One region of the Achromobacter sp. AONIH1 genome, then DNA from elsewhere that is predicted to be linked to it. Evidence: predicted binding sites of a transcription regulator. Region 1 holds the regulator's gene; each other region holds the start of a gene.
What was found. Region 1 encodes sigma-54, which starts transcription at its own class of promoters, with help from an activator protein. Its sites were predicted from a motif close to TGGCANGNAANCTGCTTT; they were not measured.

Region 1 (5,145 bases):
CATGCTTCATCTCGCCGATCGACTCTTCGTATTCGTGCTTGCCCAGCTTGTCGAAGCCCCAGTGGTTCAGCATGCGCGCATGCAGGAAATACTGGTTGATGGCCGTCAGCTCGTTGGTCAGCTGCTTGTTGAGATGCTGGATGACGGTTTTATCGCCTTTCATGATGAGACTCCTTGCAGTCAGGCGCGATGCGAGCACATCGCGACAGGAAGACGCGCGATGCCGCGCGTACGCAACCCCGGCAGACTAACATCCGGCGCGGGGCCGCGCCTAGCCTTGCTCTGCATTTGGTAAACGGCTTTGCAAGCGCAACATGAAAGCGACAGGATAATGAGAATGAGTTTGCGTGAGCGATGCCTTGCACGCACTACGCAGACTTCATGCGGCCTGGAAGCGGCCATACCGCCCGATTGTGCGCCTTGATGCACGTCAAGCGCAGCGCGGATCGCACGCCGCCTCGCTGAAAAACCCGCGTGCGACGCGTGCTCCGCGCTGTTGCATATCTACGACCGCATGAGCGCGCGCGCCACCATCACGCATCGACTCGATGGATATCGCGGACTCAATCGGCGCGCCGCGTGGCCAGCCAGATGCCGAATGCGATCGGCACGATGCCCAGCAGGTCCAGCCACGACACCGGCTCGCTCAACACCAGCCAGCCGAACAGCAAGCCCAGCGGCGGCATCAGGAAGTGCAGCGCGCTGGCGGCGGTGGCGCTGGCGCGGCCAAGAATCATGAACCACAAGTAATAACCGCCAATCGACACGGCCACGATCATGTAGGCCATGCTCCAGAACAGACTGGCCGTCATGCGCGCCGCGCCCAGGTCATCGACGACCAGCGCGATCGGCATCATCGCGGCCGCGCCGGCCAGCGACTGGATGCCGGTGGCCATCCACAAGTCCGCGGACGGCTTCAGGCGCTTGTACAGCAGCGTGCCCGCCACCAGCGCGATCAGTCCGCCAACCACGAGCAAGGTGCCGTGCGCGTCTTCCTGCATGCCGCTCAACCGCGAACGCAGCACCACGGCCACGCCGGCCAGCCCCAGCAGCAGGCCCAGCAGCTTGCGCCAGCTCAACCGCTCGCCCAGCACCGGCCCGGCCAGCACGCCGATCAGCAGCGGATTGGTGCTGATCAGCACCGCGGTGAACGCGGATGACACCCGCGTCATGCCCGACCAGCTCAAACCCAGATACAGGGCGTTGTTCAGCAGGCCCAGCAGCGCCAGCGCGGCGACGTCGCGCCGGCTCGGCCAGCGCCAGCGGCCGCTGGCCGCGGCCACGCCCAGCATCAGCGCGCCGGCGATCAGGAAACGAAACGCCAGCAGGGTCATCGGCGGACAGTCGCGCACCGCGATCTTGGCGGCGGCGAACGCCGAACTCCACAACAGGCAAAACGCGGCGATGGGCAACCAGGCGACAGCGGCTGGAGAATCGGCGCGAGCGGGAGATGCGACGGCGAGCGAGGGGGTTTTCATGCGAGTCCCGGAGAGAGGGCGCCGCCGCTTTGGCGACAGGCTGGCGGCCATTTTGCGCGCCGCCCCATCCATTGACAAATGCTTTATTCAGATTAAAAGTATTCGATAATCGAATGGATAAACCCGCCGCCTGTCCAGGCTGCACGACTGCTTTCCAGGCCCCGCCATGCTCGATCTCGATCTACTGCACAGCTTCGTTTCCGTCGTCGACGCCGGCGGCTTCACGCGCGCCGGCGAACGCGTGCACCGCAGCCAGTCCACCGTCAGCCAGCAGATCCGCAAGTTGGAAGAGGCGCTGGAGTGTGCGCTGTTCATCCGCGACGGCCGCCAGGTCCAGCTGACCGAAGACGGCGAGCGGCTGCTGGGCTATGCCCGCCGCATGCTGGCGCTGTCCACCGAGGTGCGCGAGGCTGTCAGCGGCCGCCAGCGCGTGGACGTGGTGCGCCTGGGCATCCCGGACGATTTCGCGCCCGAAGCCTTGACCGCGCTCCTGGCGGCCTACGTGCGCGAACGGCCGACGCTGCGCCTGTCAGTGCGCTGCGATCTCAGCGCCGCGCTGACGCGCAGCCTGGAGCGCGGCGATCTGGATGTGGCGCTGCTCAAGCGCGAGCCCGGCGCCGGAATGGACACGGGCGCGGCCCTGGCCGCGTGGCCGGAGCACCTGCATTGGATCGCCGCCAGCGCCTTGCCGCTGCCCGATGTCGAGCCCGTGCCGCTGGTGGCGTTTCCGCAAGGCTGCATCTACCGCAACCGCGCCATCCATGCGCTGGAAGCGGCGGGCCGGCGCTGGCGCATCGCCTATGAAAGCCCCAACCTGCTGGGCCTGCAGGCGGCGCTGGCCGGCGGCCTGGGCGTCGCGCTGCTGGAGCGCCGCTGTCTGGCGCCCAACCTGCGCATCGTGGACGAGCATCTGCCGCCGGCGCCGCCCACCGAACTCGCGCTCTGCCTGGGCCGCGCGGCGCGCGAGCCGGCGCGCCAGGTGGCGCAGACGGTGCAGGCGTTCTGCGCAGCGCAGTGGCGCCAGCCCTCATCCTGAACGGGAACGGCTCCGCCGGACGGCCCAACGGCCGCAAGCCGCCAGGCGTGGAAAGGACACAGGCCGCCTGTGTGTGGAAGGAACCGCGCAGACAAAGACGCGAAAATCCACGCCGACCCATCCGCACAAAAACAAAAGCCACGGCAGGCGCCGTGGCTTCGTTGGATCAGGAACGGGGTCAGGCTACCGCGACCTGGATGACCGGATAGGTATTGGCCGCCGGCGCGCTGGGCTGTTCAGCCAGGGCGGCGGGAGGATTGACCGGAACGGCGATCGAGCGCACGTCGCAGACGCTGGAGCAACGACCGCCGGGCAGGTATTCCGTGGCGGTGGCTGCGCAACAGCCGCAACAGGTCGCCACGCCCAGCTCGAACTGCAGGTCGGCCAGCGTGGTAGCGCCCGCGTCCACGCTGGCGCGGACTTGGCGTTCGGTGATCGCGTTGCATACACAAATGTACATGAGAATAATTATCGAAAATTATTCTCGAACTGGCAAGCGGCTTGCGCAAAAAAAATTGCAACCGAGATGTCACGCAAGTGTTTGAAATCAGGGACGAATTTACAGTCATTCGTCCCTGATTTCAGCGAACCGAGGCCTGCGCCTTGCGCAGCGCCGCCGGCGCGATGCGCAGCGCCTCGCGGTATTTGGCCACCGTGCGCCGGGCGATCACGATGCCCTGGTCGGCCAGCTTTTCCATGATCTGACTGTCGGACAGCGGCTTGGCACGGTTCTCGTCCGCCACCATCTGCCGGATATGGGTCTGCACCGCCGTGGCCGAGGTGGCATCGCCGCCATCGGTCGACACCCCCGTCCCGAAGAAGCGCTTGAGCTCCAGCGTACCGAACGGGGTGAGCATGTACTTCTGCGTCGTGGCCCGCGAAATCGTGGATTCGTGCAGGCCCAGTTCGCCCGCGATGTCCTTCAGGATCAGCGGACGCATGGCCGCCGGCCCCTGGCTGAAGAAAGCCGTCTGGCGTTCGACGATGGCCTGGGACACGCGCAGGATGGTGTCGAAGCGCTGCTCGACGTTGCGGATCATCCACTTGGCCTGCTGCAACTGGGCCTGCAGGCCAGCGTGGGCCGATTCCTTCTGGTTGCCCAGCATCTGCGCATACAGGCCGTTGATCTGCAGGCGCGGTACGGCGGCGCTGTTGAGCGTGACCTGCCAGCCGCGCCGGGTTTTGCGCACGATCACGTCCGGCACGGCGTAGTCGGCGGCCGGCACGGTCCAGGCGCGTCCCGGACGCGGCTCCAGGCGCAGGATCAGGGCGTGCGCGGCGCGGAACCGGGTTTCGTCGCACCCCGCCGCCGCGCACAGACGGGCGACATTGCCGGTGGCCAGCAGCGGCAGGTGACGGGCGCAGATCTCGCGGGCGCAGGCCAGCGCCGCCGGGTCGGCCGCCTCGGGCAGGCGCGTGATGTCCGGGTGGCGCAATTGCAACAGCAGGCATTCCGCCATGTCCCGCGCGCCGATGCCGGGTGGATCGAAGGACTGCAGCAGCGACAGCGCCGCCTTCAGCTCGTCGATATCCGGCTCCAGCTCGGCCGGCAGCCAGCCCAGGATTTCCTCCAGCGGCGAGCCCAGGTAGCCGTTCTCGTCCAGCTCGTCGATCAGCAGGGCGGCCAATGCGGCGTCGCGCGGCGCCGCCCGGGTCAGCACCAGCTGGCCCAGCAGGTGCTCGCGCAGCGTGTCCGGCATGGCGGCCTCGGGCGGGCCGCCGTCCTCGTCTGGGTAGACCCCGCCGGAGCCGGGCATTTCCTCGATGGGCGCGTCGCGCTCGGCCGCCGGCTCGTCGTCCTGCACCGAGGACTCGCGTTCGGACTCTGCCTGCGCCTCGGGCGCCACGGGTTCGTCGTCGCGCTCGAGCAGCGGGTTGTCCGCCAGCACCTGCGAGATCTCGGCTTCCAGCTCGAGCGTGGACAACTGCAACAATCGGATCGATTGCTGCAGCTGTGGGGTCAGCGTCAGATGCTGACCGGGACGCAGTTCTAAAATCGGACGGGTCATAGGTACAATATTTTGCATGATGAATCAGACTTCGCCCGAGCGCGTTCGCCAGGATAGCCGCCTGATCGGCCAGACCCTGCTCAAACTTGCGCTTCCCAGACTCCTCCTGCGCGCGATCGTGATCGCCGTCGCCCTCATCATCTGGTATTTCGTCGCCAACTGGATACTGGACGCGGGCAAGCGCGTGAGCTTCGAATTCCTGCACTCGCTGGGCCAGCCCACGATGGACATGGTGCAGAAGTTCAGCCCCTACCTGTGGTGGGTCGGGGTCGGCATCTGGAGCCTCATCGTCTTCTTCGCGCTGCGCGCCTGGCTGAGCGCCAGCCTGGCCTCCGGCCGCGCCACGCCGGTGCAGACCGAGGTGCTGGCCGAACTGGCGCCGCAACTGTCCGACGAATCGCTGGGCGTGCTGCGCTGGACCTGGGGCGACCGCGAAGAACCCTTCACCGTGGGCGACCTGCGCCGCTCGCTGTCTGAAATCCGCCACAGCCGCATCGCCAAGATCGACATGGTGGCGCGTCAGGCCGAGATCCTGGAAGGCGGCGGCAAGCCCCGCGCCGGCTCCCGCGACGACGACGCACCGCGCCGCGAACCGCGCGCCGACCGCTACGTCGAGCCGCGC
Region 2 (5,145 bases), 3.3 Mb from region 1:
CGCCAAGATGCATGGCGGCGAGAAATCCGACCTGGCCAACAACGCGTTGCTGGTCCAGAAGCTGGCCGGCCTGGCCGACCGGCGCGCCTGGTACGTGGCGGTGCTGGCGCTGGTGCGGGCCGAGAACGATCCGTGTCCGCTCATCGGCGAAGGCCATTGGCATGGCGAGATCATCGACCAGCCCGAGGGCGCCAACGGCTTTGGCTACGATCCGCATTTCTACCTGCCCGACCTGGGCCTGACCGCCGCCTCGCTGGACCCGGCCGAAAAGAACAGCGTCAGCCACCGCGCCCGCGCGCTGCGCGAGCTGCTGGGCAAGCTCAACCAGGCCTGAGCGGCGCGCCGCCCTTCCTGCATCCGCATCGCAGCATGTCCATCACCATTCCCATCCGCGCTGAATCGGGCGCTTCGCGCCCGCGCCTGGCGACGGGCTCCGCCCTGACCAGCCTGCCGCCACTGTCGCTCTATGTGCACGTGCCCTGGTGCGTGCGCAAATGCCCGTACTGCGACTTCAATTCGCACGCCGCGCCGGGAGAGGGCATTCCGGAACGCGCCTACCTGGACGCGCTGCGCAGTGATCTGGAACAGGCGCTGCCCGGCATCTGGGGCCGGCAGGTCGTGTCGGTGTTCATCGGCGGCGGTACGCCCAGCCTGCTGTCGGCCGCCGGGCTGGACGAGCTGCTGGCGATGTTGCGCGCCTGCCTGAACCTGTGGCCGGACGCCGAGATCACGATGGAAGCCAACCCCGGCACCGCCGAGGCCAGCCGCTTCCGGGACTATGCCGCCAGCGGCGTGACGCGCTTTTCGCTGGGCATCCAGAGCTTCGATGACGTCCAGCTCAAGAAGCTGGGCCGCATCCACGACGCCGCCCAGGCCCGCGCCGCGATCGAGATGGCGCAGCGCGCCGTGTCGCGCGTCAACCTGGACCTGATGTTCGCCTTGCCGGGCCAGACGCTGGCGGCCTGTACGGACGATCTGCGCCAGGCGCTGGCCTTCGGCACCGAGCATCTGTCGCTCTATCACCTGACGATGGAGCCGAACACGGTGTTCGCCAAGTTCCCGCCCGAGGATTTGCCGGACGACGATACCAGCGCCGCCATGCAGGACCTGGTCGAAACCGAGCTGGCCACGGCGGGCCTGGCGCGCTACGAGGTGTCCGCCTACGCCCGGTCGGGCGCGCGTTGCCGTCATAACCTGAATTACTGGGAATTCGGCGACTACCTGGGCATCGGTCCGGGCGCGCATGGCAAGCTGTCTTTCCATGATCGCATCGTGCGCGAGGCGCGCCTGCGCAACCCGGAATCCTGGATGCAGGCCGCCGCCGCGCGCGACGGCAGCCATCTGGCCGAAAGCCGACAGGTCGGGCCGGACGAGCTGCCCTTCGAGTTCATGCTGAACGCCTTGCGCCTGAAGGACGGCGTGGCGGCGACCCTGTTCAGCGAGCGCACCGGCCTGTCGCTGGCCGTCATCGCGCACCAATTGGAGGCAGCGGCCAAACGCGGCCTGCTGGACGCCGATCCCACCCGCCTGCAGGCGACCTCCCTGGGCTGGCGCTTCCTGAACGATCTGCAGGAAATGTTCCTGTAGCAAAAAAGCACCAAGATGGGGCGTTCATGCCCCATCTTTTGCACCATATTGGTGCTACATTTTCCTTCTTACTCGCCGTTGTCCCCGGGGATTCCCTGAGGCCAAACCTGGCACGCTTATTGCTTCCCTCTTTCATGCCAGTCGAGCGGCAGCGCCCTCGACCCTTTTATCTAATGGAGATGACATGGCAAGCCCGAAAGACGTCCTGAAACAGATCGCCGACAACGAAGTCAAATTCGTCGACTTCCGCTTTACCGACACCGTGGGCCGCGAGCACCACGTGTCCGTGCCCACGAGCGCGATCGATGAAGACAAGCTGGAAAGCGGGCAAGCCTTCGACGGTTCGTCGATCGCCGGCTGGAAGGGCATCGAAGCCTCGGACATGCTGCTTATCCCCGACCTGTCCACCGCCAACATGGATCCGTTCCGCGAAGAGCCGACGCTGATCCTGTCCTGCGACGTGGTCGAACCTTCGGACCTGAAGGGCTATGACCGCGATCCGCGCTCGCTGGCCAAGCGCGCCGAAGCCTACCTGAAGTCCTCGGGCCTGGGCGATACCGCCTACTTCGGTCCGGAACCCGAATTCTTCGTGTTCGACGGCGTGACCTGGAACACCGACATGTCGGGCACCTTCGTCAAGATCAAGTCGGAAGAGGCCTCCTGGTCCACCGGCCTGGACTTCGAAGGCGGCAACACCGGCCATCGTCCCTCGGTCAAGGGCGGCTACTTCCCCGTGCCCCCGGTCGATTCGTTCCAGGACATGCGTTCGGAAATGTGCCTGCTGATGGAACAGATGGGCGTGCCGGTCGAAGTGCACCACCACGAAGTGGCGGGCGCCGGCCAGCTGGAAATCGGCACCAAGTTCAGCACGCTGGTGCAGCGCGCCGACTGGACGCAGATCACCAAGTACATCATTCATAACGTGGCTCACGCCTACGGCAAGACCGCCACCTTCATGCCCAAGCCCATCGTCGGCGACAACGGTTCGGGCATGCACGTGCACCAGTCCATCTGGAAGGACGGCCAGAACCTGTTCGCGGGCAACGGCTACGCCGGCCTGTCGGACTTCGCGCTGTACTACATCGGCGGCATCATCAAGCACGCCCGCGCGCTGAACGCCATCACCAACCCGGGCACCAACTCGTACAAGCGCCTGGTTCCGCACTACGAAGCCCCGGTCAAGCTGGCCTACTCGGCCCGCAACCGCTCGGCCTCGATCCGTATCCCCTACGTCGGCAACCCGAAGGGCCGCCGCGTCGAGGCGCGCTTCCCGGACCCCCTGGCCAACCCGTACCTGGCCTTCTCGGCCCTGATGATGGCCGGCCTGGACGGCGTGCAGAACAAGATCCACCCGGGCGATCCGGCCGACAAGAACCTGTACGACCTGCCGCCGGAAGAAGACGCCAAGATCCCGACCGTGTGCGCCTCGCTGGAAGAAGCGCTGGAAGCCCTGGACAAGGACCGCGAGTTCCTGACCCGTGGCGGCGTGTTCAGCAACGACATGCTCAACGCCTACATCGACCTGAAGATGGGCGATGTGAACCGTCTGCGCATGACGACGCACCCGATCGAGTTCGACATGTACTACAGCCTATGAGGTGACGCCCACCCCCGAAGCGCCTTCGGCGCTTCCCCCTCAAGGGGGCGCAGCCAGCGGACCGGCAAAGCCGGCTCCGCGCTGCCTGGGGTGGGGAGGGCTCTGCCGAGTCGTGGCGTTGTCTCCTCCCTTGAGTCGTTTGTCTCCATCGGGTTTGCGGCGGGCCGGCCTGGCCGGCTTTGCCGCGCTCCGGATGGAGTTGTGTTGATTTCTTGCGTTGCGGGTGGCGCGTAGCGCGATGGGTAACTGAGATGAATGTAGAAGCTCTAGACCTGCTCGCCACGTCCGTTTTTCTGGTGAACGGGCGCGGCCACATCGAATACGCCAATGCCGCCGCCGAGGATCTGTTCGGGCGGTCGCGCAAGCAGCTGTGCGGGCAGTCGGCCGCCACGCTGTTCGACAGCCCCGAGCACATACAGTCCTCCATCGATCGCGCCGCCGGCGGCCGCTATGCCGACGTCAGGCAGCTGGCGTTCCTGCGCCGCGCCATGGAATCGGTGGAAGTGTCGGTCACGACCGTCGGGCTGACGGGCCAGCGCTGGCCCGTGCTGATCGAGGCGCGCGAGATCGAGCAGCGCGTGCTGGCCGATCGCAGTCATCGCCTGGTCGAGGAGATCGAGGCGCACCGCGAATTGCTGCGCAATCTCGCGCATGAAGTGAAGAATCCGCTGGGCGGCCTGCGCGGCGCCGCCCAGTTGCTGGAGGCCGAGTTGCCCAACGCGGCGCTGGCCGAGTACACCCAGGTCATCATTTCCGAAGCCGACCGCCTGCAGGCGCTGGTGGACCGCCTGAGCGGACCGCAGCGCGTGCCGCTGAACGCGCGGCCGGTGAACATCCACGAGATCTGCGAGCGCGTCTGCGCGCTGATACAGGCCGAGTTTCGCGACGAGATCACGCTGCTGCGCGACTACGACGCTTCCGTGCCCGACCTGAAGGGCGATGCGGCCCGGCTGATGCAGGCGGTGCTGAACGTGGCCCGCAACGCCGCGCAGGAACTGGTGGCGCGTCCCAGGGACGCCGGCGTGGAGCATGGCCTGGTGACGCTGCGCACGCGGGTGGCGAGGCAGGTCATGCTGGCGCACCGGCAGCACCGGCTGGCGCTGGTGCTCTCGATCATTGACAACGGTCCGGGCGTGCCCGAGCACATCCGCGACCGCATTTTCCATCCGCTGGTGACAGCCCGTGCCGGCGGCACGGGACTGGGCCTGAGCCTGGCTCAGGACTTCGTGCAGCAGCACGGCGGCATCATCGAATTCGAATCCCGGCCCGGGCGCACCGAGTTCCGCCTGGTCCTTCCGATGGAGCCCGCACACTGATGAAACCCGTATGGATCGTCGACGATGACCAGGCCATCCGCTGGGTTCTTGAAAAGGCCCTGGCGCGCGCTGGCATCCCCACCCGCAGTTTTTCCCAATCGGCCGACGTGCTGGATGCCTTGGCGCGCGACGTCCCGTCGGCGCTCGTGTCGGACATACGCATGCCGGGCGGCAATGGGCTGGAGCTGTTGCGCCAGCTGAAGGAACGCCACGCCGGCCTGCCCGTGATCGTGATGACGGCCTTTGCCGACCTGGACAGCACGGTATCCGCCTTCCAGGGCGGCGCGTTCGACTACCTGGCCAAGCCCTTCGATGTGAACGAGGCGGTGGCGCTGATCCAGCGCGCGATGCAGGAGTCCTCGCAGCAGGATGAGGCCGCGCCCGGGCAGGACGAGACGCAGAACAACGAGCGCTGGATGATGACGCAGTCCTCGTCCACCGCCATGCAGGAAGTCTTTCGCGCCATCGGCCGGCTGGCCCAGTCCAAGGTCACGGTGCTGATCACGGGCGAGTCCGGCACCGGCAAGGAGCTGGTGGCGCGGGCGCTGCACGGCCATGGCGTGCGCGCCGGCGGCCCCTTCGTCGCGCTGAACGCCGCGGCGATTCCGCGCGACCTGCTGGAGGCCGAGCTGTTCGGCCACGAAC
Region 3 (5,145 bases), 1.6 Mb from region 1:
AGGCCGGGGTCTCCCGGTCCGGCGCCCACCAGCACCACGCTGCCCTCGGCGGGGCGCAGGGGCTGGTCCAGGGCGGTGGCCAGCGCGGCCTCGGCCTGGTCCGGCCGCTGCTGGCGCAGCAGCCCGGCCACGGGGCCGTCCAGCAGCCAGTCGTAGAAGCGGCGCCGGGCGCCCAGGTCGGGATGGCCGGCGCGGATGCGCTGGCGGTAGCGATCGGCCAGTCCGGCCAGCTGGCCCAGGGTGTGGTCGAACAGCGATTCGATGCGTTCGCGCAGGCGGCGGGCCAGCACCGGGGCCACGCCCGAGGACGAGATCGCCACGATCACCGGCGAGCGGTCCACGATGGACGGCACCTGGAACGAGGACAGCGCCGGATCGTCCACTACATTGCAGAACAGGCGGCGGGCCTCGGCGGCTTCGGAGACCTCGCGGTTGACCCCGGTGTCGTCGGTGGCGGCCACGACCAGCCAGACGGCGTCCAGCCAGGCGGGGTCGAACCGGCCCGGATGGTGACGGATGCGGCCATCGGCGGCCAGCGCGGCCAGGGCGGGCGTCAGCCCGGGCGCGCCCACGGTCACGGCGGCGCCCGCTTCGAGCAGCGCCAGCGTCTTGCGTTCGGCAACGGCGCCGCCGCCCACGACCAGCGCGGGGCGGCCGTTCAGATCGGCGAACAGGGGGAAGAGCTTCATGGAATAAACCCGCTCCGGGCTGGCCCGGCAAATGTCAGTCGATCATAGGGATGGGGTTTCATCCCCACAACTTTTGATTTATTGAATTCATATATCCAAAACTTATTAACGCTCAGCCCGGGCCCAGCCATTGACTGAACTCAACGACCTCGCGCGCCACCTCGCCCAGGCGCTTCTGGGCCTGCATGGCGCGTTCGCGCAACAGCCGGTGGGCCTCGTCCTCGGAAATTGAGCGGGTCTGCATCAGGATGCCCTTGGCTTTTTCCACCCATTGCCTGTCCGCCAGCCGAAGCTTGGCTTCGCGCAGCGCCTCGCGCCGGGACTTCTCCACGGCGAAGCGTTCGATCGCCACGGTCAGCAGGCTTTCGATGCGGGCGGCGGGGACGTCCCCGACCACGTAGGCGGCCACGCCCGCCTGCAACGCCTCGCGGATGGCCGCGCGCGTGCCGTCGCCGGTGAACATCACCACCGGCCGGTCGCTGTGCTCGCTGGCCACGCAGACATATTCCAGCGTGTCGCGACCGGGCGCGTCGCTGTCGATCAGCACCACATCGGGAGCGGCGTCTTCGATCGCGGCGGCCAGATCCATGCCCGGCGCGGCCTCGGCCACGACGCGCACGCCCGCGGCCGCCAGCGTCTGCCGCAGCGACGCCGCGCGTCCCTCGCCATCGTTGAGCAGCATGACTTTCAGCATGGGGCGTTCGATCCTGCAAATCCGGATAGCGGTGATCACGCAATTTCCATGCCATGCCGCGGCGCGCGCAACCGCCGCGCGGCGCGCACAAGCGCGGGGCATGGCGCGCACAGGCTTGGTGCGCCGGCGCACGTTGTGGCGCATCCGTGTGTGTCCGCAAGGTGTTGGTCCGCGCCCGCGTCGATCGGCCGTCAAGCCAGTATCCATGCGGTATCACGGACTTTGCGCCGGTCCGCGCCTGGGGGGGGCGGGGGTTGGCACGGCGCTTGCTTGTGGGGTAGTGGCGGCCAACGGCGGTCGCCCACGCTGAACGCCGCGCATTCGCGGCCAGGGACAACGACGTCTCGCCCGCCACCGGATCCGGTCCGTGGCGGGCGGGGCGTTTTTTTTGCCAGGAGCCATGCCCATGTCGTCACACCATGACCGTTCGGAACACGCCCCGAAACCCGACCCGCGCGATGGCGCCGATGCCGGACGCCGCAGCTGGCTCGCGGGGGCCGCGCGCGCGGCGACGGGCGCGGGCCTGTTGTCCCTGGTCGATCCGCTGGTGCGAGCCGGCGCCTGGGCGGCCGGCACCGATGCGCCGGAAAAGACCGAGGTGAAGATCGGCTTCATCCCGCTGACGGATTGCGCGTCCGTGGTGATGGCCTCGGCGCTGGGCCTGGACAAGAAGCACGGCGTCACCATCACGCTGTCCAAGGAGGCTTCCTGGGCCAGCGTGCGGGACAAGCTCATGAACGGCGAGCTGGATTTCGCTCATGTGCTGTATGGGTTGGTCTACGGCGTGCACCTGGGCATCGGCGGTCCGCGCAAGGACATGGCGGTGCTTATGGGGCTGAACCAGAATGGCCAGGCGATCACCCTGTCCAACAAGCTGTTGCAGGCTGGCGCGCGCGACGGCGAGTCGCTGGCCAGGCTGATGGCCAGCGACAAGCGCGAATACACCTTCGCCCAGACCTTTCCCACAGGCACCCACGCCATGTGGCTGTATTACTGGCTGGCGGCGCATGGCATCGATCCGATGCGCGACGCCAAGGCCATCACCGTGCCGCCGCCGCAGATGGTCGCCAACATGCGTGTGGGCAACATGGACGGCTTCTGCGTCGGCGAGCCCTGGGGCGCGCGCGCGATCATGGACAAGATCGGCTTCACCGCCATCACGACGCAGGGCATCTGGGCCGATCATCCCGAAAAGGTGCTGGGCGCCAGCGCCGAGTTCGTGGCGCGCCATCCCAACACGGCGCGGGCCGTCACGGCTGCGGTGCTGGAGGCGGGCAAGTGGATCGACGCTTCCGAGGCCAATCGCCAGAAGACCGCCGAGACCATCGCCGCCAAGTCCTACGTCAATACCGACGCGGGCGGCATCGTCGGCCGCATGCAGGGCCGCTACGAGGACGGCCTGGGCAAGTCCTGGAGCGATCCGCATGCCATGCGCTTTCATGCCGATGGCGCGGCCAACTTCCCCTACCTTAGCGACGGCATGTGGTTCCTGACACAGCACAAGCGCTGGGGATTGCTCAAGACGCATCCCGACTACCTGGCCGTGGCCCGGCAGATCAATCGCATCGACGTGTACCGCCAGGCGGCGCAGGCCGCCGGCGTGGCGCTGCCCGCCGGCGAGATGCGCAAGTCCACGCTGGTCGACGGCGTGGCCTGGGACGGCAGCGATCCGGCGGCCTATGCCGACGGCTTCAAGGTCAAGGCCTGAGCGCCGCAACGAGGGAGAAGGAAATGTTCAATGTGATCTCCTCCATGGCGGGCGCGGGCCGGACGGGCGCCTTCTGGCGCGACCGCGTCGAGGGCCTGCTCAAGGCCGCGGCCGGGCCGGTGGCTGGATTCGCGGTGTTCGTGCTGGCATGGCAGGCGGTGGCCATGGGCATTCCCGAGATTCCCACGCCCGGCGTCACCTGGCACGCGGCCCAGGCGCTGTTCGCCGATCCTTTCTACGACAACGGGCCCAACGACAAGGGCATAGGCTGGAACCTGCTGGCCTCGCTGCAGCGAGTGGCCGTCGGCTTCGGGCTGGCCGCCATCGTGGGCATACCGGCGGGCTTCGCCATCGGTCGCTATGCCGCGCTGCGCGCCATGTTCTCGCCCATCGTCAGCCTGCTGCGGCCGGTGTCGCCGCTGGCCTGGCTGCCGCTGGGCCTGTTGCTGTTCAAGGCCGCCAATCCGGCCGCCATCTGGGCGATCTTCATCTGTTCCATCTGGCCCATGATCGTCAATACCGCCGTTGGGGTGACGCGCGTGCCGCAGGACTACCTGAACGTGGCGCGCGTGCTGAATCTGTCGGAATGGAAGGTCGTCACCAAGGTATTGCTGCCGGCGGTGCTGCCCTATGTGCTGACCGGCGTGCGGTTGTCCATCGGCACGGCCTGGCTGGTGATCGTGGCGGCCGAGATGCTGACCGGCGGCACCGGCATCGGCTTCTGGCTATGGGACGAATGGAACAACCTGAAGGTCGAGCACATCGTCATCGCCATTTTCGTGATCGGCATCGTGGGGCTGGCGCTGGAAACGCTGCTGGTCGCGCTGGCGCGCCGTTTTACCTACGCCGAGGAGTAGCCGCATGAAGAAGCATGTACGCATAGAACGCGTGGGCCAGACCTTCGCCACGCGCAAGGGCGATTTCGTGGCCCTGCGCGATATCGACCTGACCGTGGACCAGGGCGAGTTCATCACGCTGATCGGGCATTCGGGCTGCGGCAAGTCCACGCTGCTGAACCTGATCGCCGGCCTGACGCGCCCCACCACCGGCGTGCTGCTGTGCGCCGAGCGCGAGATCACCGGACCCGGGCCCGACCGCGCGGTGGTGTTCCAGAACCATTCCCTGCTGCCCTGGCTGACCTGCTTCCAGAACGTGCACCTGGCGGTGGAGCGTGTGTTCGGCGGCAGCGAAAGCCGCGCCCGGCTGGCCGAGCGCACGCGCGCGGCGCTGGAACTGGTGGGACTGCTGCCCGCGCAGAACAAGCTGCCGCGCGAGATATCCGGCGGCATGAAGCAGCGCGTGGGCATCGCGCGGGCGCTGGCGATCGAGCCGGGCGTGCTGCTGATGGACGAGCCGTTCGGCGCGCTGGACGCGCTGACGCGCGCGCATCTGCAGGACGAGCTGCTCAGGATCGTGGCCAAGACGCGCACCACCACCATCATGGTCACGCACGACGTGGACGAGGCCGTGCTGCTGTCGGACCGCATCGTCATGCTGGGCAACGGGCCGGCCGCCACCATCGGCGAGATCCTGGCCGTGCCGCTGGCGCGACCGCGCGACCGCGTGGCGCTGGCCAATGACGCGGTCTACCTCGCCTGCCGCGCCGCGGTGGTGGACTTCCTGCACCGCCGCCATGGCAATCCGGAGATCGCCGCGGCTCGCGAGCCCGGCGTCCAGGCCGGCAGGGCCGAGGGCGGCGCGCCGGACGACGCCGGAGCCTCGCGGGCCGTGGCCTGAGCGCATCCGGAACTACAGGCTGAGAGGGACATCATGCAAGAGAAACAGAAGTTGGTGGTGGTGGGCAACGGCATGGCCGGCATCCGCGCGGTCGAGGAACTGCTGAAACTGGCGCCCGACCTGTACGACATCACCGTGATCGGCGCCGAGCCGCACGTCAACTACAACCGCATCCTGCTGTCGCCGGTGCTGACCGGCGAGCAGACGCTGGACGACATCATCCTCAACCGCGAGGACTGGTACGCGTCGAACGGCATCCGGCTGCTGCTGGGCCGCAAGGTCACGGGCCTGAACCGGGCGCGGCGCATCGCGCAGCT
Region 4 (5,145 bases), 3.2 Mb from region 1:
GACAACCGCCACACCGCGCAGGCCGTGGCGCGCGAGCTGGGCATCGACGAGGTGCGCGCCGAAGTCTTGCCCGACGGCAAGGTGGCCGCCATCACCGCGCTGCGCGAGGGCGGCCGCAAGGTGGCCTTCGTCGGCGACGGCATCAACGACGCGCCGGCGCTGGCCGCCGCCGACACCGGCATCGCCATCGGCACGGGCACCGACGTGGCGATCGAGGCCGCGTCCGTGGTGCTGATGGCCGAGGATCTGAACGGCGTGCCCAACGCCATCGCGCTCAGCCGCGCCACGCTGGCCAACATCCGCCAGAACCTGTTCTGGGCCTTCGCCTACAACGCCGCGCTGATCCCATTGGCCGCCGGCGCGCTGTATCCGGCCTTCGGCCTGTCGCTGTCGCCGATCTTCGCCGCCGGCGCCATGGCGCTGTCCAGCGTCTTCGTGCTGGGCAACGCTCTGCGCCTGAAGACCTTCCGCCCGCAGGCCGCGCGGGCCTGAGCCCTGCGCCGGACCACACAGGAGCCCACGTGATGAACATCGGACAAGCCGCCCAGGCCACGGGCATTTCCGCCAAGATGATCCGCTACTACGAAAGCATCGGATTGATCGGCCCGGCGCTGCGCACCGAGTCGGGATACCGCGTCTACGGCGACCACGAGCTGCACACGCTGCGTTTCGTGCGCCGCGCGCGCGACCTGGGATTCTCGGTCGAGCAGATGAACGAGCTGCTGGCGCTGTGGCGCGACCGCAGCCGCGCTAGCGCCGACGTCAAGCGCATCGCGCTGGAGCATGTGCAGGAACTGGAGCGCAAGGCCGAAGCCCTGCGCGACATGGCCGCCACGCTCAAGCACCTGGCGCAGAACTGCCATGGCGACGGGCGACCCGACTGCCCGATCCTGGAAGGCCTGCAAGGGGAATAGATCCCCCTGCGTCTCAGGCGGCGACGGGGGGGTGCTCAGCGGCCAGGCGGGCCGCCTCGGCTTTTTCGCGCGCGCGCTGCTGCGCCTCGCGCACGCCCTCGGCGTCCAACGATTCGAACACGGCGATGGATTCGACGTGACCGGTGTGCGGGAACATGTTGATCACGCCTGCGCTCTTCAGGACGTAGCCGCCCTCGTGCACCATGATGGCGGCATCGCGCGCCAGCGTGGCCGGATTACAGGACACGTAGACGATGCGACGCGGACGTTCTTCGGCCGCCAGCAGCGACAGCGCCTGCGCCACGGCCTGCGCGCCTTCGCGCGGCGGGTCGATCAGCATGCGGTCGAAATAGCCCAGGCCGCGCAGCCATTCCACATCCACTTCGAACAGGTTCAGCGTGGCGAAGCTGGTGCTTGCCGCCAGCCCGTGACGCGCGGCGGCCTCGAAGGCGCGGTCGGTCAGCATCTTGCTGCCTTCCACGCCCACCGCCTCGCGGCCCTGGGTCGCCAGCGGCAGCGTGAAATTGCCCAGACCGCAGAACAGGTCGGCGACGCGGTCGGTGGGCTGCACTTCCAGCAGGGTCAGCGCGCGCGACACCATCGAACGGTTGATCGCGTGGTTGACCTGCGTGAAATCGGTGGGACGGTACGGCATGCGCAGGCCGAATTCCGGCATGGTGTAGGCCAGCGCGTCGGCATCGGCCGGCTCCAGCGCGTGCACGGTGTCCGGCCCCTTGGGCTGCAGCCACCATTGCACCTGATGCCTGGCCGCGAACGCGCGCAGGATGGCGATATCGCCGTCGGTCAGCGGCAGCAGATGACGCAGCACCAGCGCGGTCACGCCCTCGCCCAGCGCGACCTCGATCTGCGGCATGCGATCGGGCGCGGACATCGAGGCGATCATGGCGCGCAAGGGCAGCAGCAGGTCGCTGACGTGGCGCGGCAGCACATGGCATTCGCGCATGTCGGCCACATAGCTGCTCTTGCGCTCATGGAAGCCCACCAGCACGCCGCCCTTCTTCGGCACCACCCGCACCGACAGGCGGGCGCGGTAGCGGTAGCCCCAGGTCGGGCCCTGCAGCGGCGGCAGCACGCGCGCGGGACGGAGCTTGCCGACGTGCCAGAAGGTGTCCTCCAGCGAACGCTGCTTGATCGCCACCTGGGTGCTGGGCTCCAGGTGCTGCATGGCACAGCCGCCACAGACGCCAAAATGCGGGCAGCGCGGCACCACGCGCTGCGAGGACGGACGCAGGATCTCCTCGACGCGGGCGATTTCATAGGACGGCTTGCGGCGCACGGTGGTGGCCACCACGCGTTCGCCCGGCAGGGCGCCCTCCACGAACACGACCTTGCCCTCGCGGCGGGCGATGCCGCGGGCTTCCAGGTCAAGGGATTCGATATTCAAAACGTCAGACATCTTGCGCGGTCCAGGATTACATGCAACCGCGCATTGTAAAGCGAGCGGCGGGAGCGCCGCAGCCGCCCCCGCGCGGGACCGCCGTCGGCCCGCGTCCGGGCGGGGCGCGCCCCGCCGGCCGCCTTCGGTCCCTCAGAAGCTGCGCGCCACCGAGAACACCGCCCCCAAACGTCCCGACGGATGGCCGTACTTGGTCGGCAGCCAGTTGTCCTTGGTCGCGCCCACGGCCGCCAGGCCCAGCACCCAACCTTTCAGATCCTTGGTCACGCCCAGCTTGTAGTCCACGTAATGGCTGATGGAATCGCCATTCATGTTGGTCTGGTTCTTGAGCTTCTGATAGCCCAGGTGCCCGACCAGGCCCCAGCCGTCGCCCAGGTCGAAATTGGCGGTGCCGTCCAGGTACCAGGTGCCCTTGCTGTCGGGCGTGCTGAAGAAGTCGCCGGGCGTGTAGGAGTACTTCAGCGTGTAGTTGGCGTAGGTCGCGGCCAGGTAGAGATCGGTGTTGTTGTAGTTGCCGCCCTTGGGCGAGCTGGAACCCGGGTAGTAATAGTGCAGCACCCCCGCGTCCAGCGTCAGGCCGCCGCCCACATCCCCCTTCCAGCCGCCGTAGAAGTCCATTTCCAGATTGCCGTCGGTGTAGACGAAACTGGACACATTGGAGTTCCAGTTCCCCAGGTAAAAGCCCGAGCTGTGGGTCAGGTCTATGCCCAGCTGCGCGGCAGGACGGAAGTCGGTCTGCGAATAGCCACGGAAGCGGTAGTCGCTGACGATGGCGGCATTGCCGCTGAGCGAGAAGCCGCCGCCCAGATCGGTGGGCTCGGCTTGCGCGACCGCGGCGAAACATGCAGCGAACACGAGGGGCAAGGCTGGCAGCGTCTTCTTCATGGTGCGGAGTCCTGGTCGGATGAAGGGAGTCGGCGGAACGCCCACGGGGCGTTTCCGTCTGGCCGGCCGGCGCATCGGATCAATGGCGACGGCTCGCTGCTCTTCAAGCAAGGCCCGTGCCAGGTTTCAATCCGGTGACGCCGCGCTGGCGACGGGCTGAACGCGAGGCCACGCGCACCAGAAGCGTGCCGCGCGGGCACGACTCCGCCCCTCCCGCGCATCAAAATGGGGAATGCGCGCCATGCTGGATCCAGCCCCGCTCCATGCCGCGAGTCGCCGCCCCATCCCTCGACAAGGTCCCAAAGGCGACATCCCAACAGCCATGGCCCGAGGACTCGGCCTGCGCGAGCGCCGGAAACGAAGCGGCCCCCGAACGCGGGAGCGTCGGGGGCCGGGCGGGCCAGGCGTGGAGCGCGGGTCGCGGCTACGCCGCAGGCGCCTGAAGCGTCGCTTAGTTGGCGGCTGGAGCCGTCGCTGGCGCAGGCGCGGCCGTGGGCGCGGGAGCGCCCTTGCCGTGGCGTTCCTGCATGCGGGCGTGGCGTTGTTCCATGCGCGCCTGGCGTTCCTTGAGCATGGACGCGACCTGGCTGCGCTGGGCGTCATTCAGGCTGTCCCAGACGGCCAGCCACTGATCGCGGGCCTGCTTCATCTGGGTGTCGAACTGACCGCGGTTCTGCTCGGACTGCGAGATCAGCGCGCGCGGGTCGAGCTTGCCGCTATCCAGCTGCGCCTTGAGCAGGTCATGGCGCTTGGCGCCGGCGGCGCGCATGGCGTCGCGCAGACCGCGCTGGCTGTCCTGGGCCGTCTTGACCAGCGCCTGCTGCTTGTCGTCCAGTTTCAGCTGTTCGAGCTGCTTCTTGGACACGGGTCCCAGGCCGGGGAAATAGACGCCGTCATGCATGCCTTTGTGGAAGCCGTCGTGGCGGCCTTCATGCATGGCGTCCGGCGCGCCGCCATCGACCGGCGGCGCGGCAGACACGGCGCCCGCCCCCATCGCGCCGGCAACGGCAATGGCTAGAGCGGCCAGATTCGAACGTAGAGCGTAGCGGGACATCGAGGTCTCCTGAAATTGAAGAAAGCGAGACCATTGTGCGAGAGGCCCGGTTTCAGTCAGGTTTCGCCTACGCCCCTGCTTGTTTCAGTCAATTGCGTCCCGGATTTCGACATCCCAACCGCCTTAAGAAGCACGTGGAACGCCCCCATATGCCGATCATCCCCGATAGAGGCCGCACGGATCCGGCTTTGCCGGTCCGTAGCGGCGCCCCCTGGAGGGGGAAGCGCGCAGCGCTTCGGGGGTGGGCCTACCCTTTCCAGGCGTCCAGGTATTCCTTCCAGTGCGGAGCGTCGCTGGCGGACAGCGTGTCGCGCACCAGGGCGATCTCGGCCTCGTAGGAGACGGGATCGAGTTCGCCGCGCAGGAAGCGAAAGCGCGTGTACACCAGCCAGGTGTTGACCACGTCGGTCTCGCAATAGGCCCGCACCTCGTCTGCGCGGCCCTGGCTCCAGGCTTCCCAGACTTTGCTGCCGTCCATGCCCAGCTTGCCGGGAAAGCCGCAGAGCTTGGCCAGTTCGTCCAGCGGCGCGTTGGCGCGGCCGTTGTACTTGGCCAGCAGGTCCATCAGGTCGGTGTGGCGGCTGTGGTAGCGCGAGATGTAGTTGTTGAACTTGAACTCGCGGTCTTCCTCGCCCATGTCCCAGTAGCGCGGCGCGGGCACGCCCAGGATCAGGCTGCGGTAGTGCAGCACCGGCAGGTCGAAGCCCGAGCCGTTCCAGCTGACCAGCTTGGGGGTATAGCGCTCGATGGTCTTGAAGAAGCCCGCCAGCAGCGCGGCCTCGGGATCGTCGGGCTGGCCCAGCGTCTTGACGCGAAAGCCCTGGTCGTCACGGAACACGCAGCCCACCACCGCAACCTTGTGCAGGTGCAGCGGC

Region 2: a site for sigma-54 is predicted at 1,696-1,713, ahead of glnA (type I glutamate--ammonia ligase). Genes of this name have one in related genera too.
Region 3: a site for sigma-54 is predicted at 1,639-1,656, ahead of C2U31_RS28515 (CmpA/NrtA family ABC transporter substrate-binding protein). Genes of this name have one in related genera too.
Region 4: a site for sigma-54 is predicted at 3,321-3,338, ahead of C2U31_RS21225 (TorF family putative porin). Genes of this name have one in related genera too.

What each region holds. Positions count from the first base shown of each region.
Region 1 is NZ_CP026124.1:1,225,687-1,230,831, reverse strand. It holds gene bfr (bacterioferritin) at 1-163, opposite strand, end outside; gene C2U31_RS05685 (DMT family transporter) at 564-1,478, opposite strand; gene C2U31_RS05680 (LysR substrate-binding domain-containing protein) at 1,645-2,514, shown strand; gene C2U31_RS05675 (bacterioferritin-associated ferredoxin) at 2,693-2,974, opposite strand; gene rpoN (RNA polymerase factor sigma-54) at 3,096-4,541, opposite strand; gene C2U31_RS05665 (hypothetical protein) at 4,540-5,145, shown strand, end outside.
Region 2 is NZ_CP026124.1:4,546,759-4,551,903, reverse strand. It holds gene rdgB (RdgB/HAM1 family non-canonical purine NTP pyrophosphatase) at 1-334, shown strand, start outside; gene hemW (radical SAM family heme chaperone HemW) at 370-1,587, shown strand; gene glnA (type I glutamate--ammonia ligase) at 1,772-3,184, shown strand; gene glnL (nitrogen regulation protein NR(II)) at 3,436-4,500, shown strand; gene ntrC (nitrogen regulation protein NR(I)) at 4,500-5,145, shown strand, end outside.
Region 3 is NZ_CP026124.1:6,253,363-6,258,507, reverse strand. It holds gene cysG (siroheme synthase CysG) at 1-689, opposite strand, end outside; gene C2U31_RS28520 (ANTAR domain-containing response regulator) at 802-1,383, opposite strand; gene C2U31_RS28515 (CmpA/NrtA family ABC transporter substrate-binding protein) at 1,784-3,091, shown strand; gene ntrB (nitrate ABC transporter permease) at 3,115-3,948, shown strand; gene C2U31_RS28505 (ABC transporter ATP-binding protein) at 3,953-4,828, shown strand; gene nirB (nitrite reductase large subunit NirB) at 4,862-5,145, shown strand, end outside.
Region 4 is NZ_CP026124.1:4,639,646-4,644,790, forward strand. It holds gene C2U31_RS21210 (heavy metal translocating P-type ATPase) at 1-492, shown strand, start outside; gene cueR (Cu(I)-responsive transcriptional regulator) at 525-914, shown strand; gene rlmD (23S rRNA (uracil(1939)-C(5))-methyltransferase RlmD) at 928-2,331, opposite strand; gene C2U31_RS21225 (TorF family putative porin) at 2,464-3,216, opposite strand; gene C2U31_RS21230 (hypothetical protein) at 3,668-4,270, opposite strand; gene C2U31_RS21235 (3'-5' exonuclease) at 4,518-5,145, opposite strand, start outside.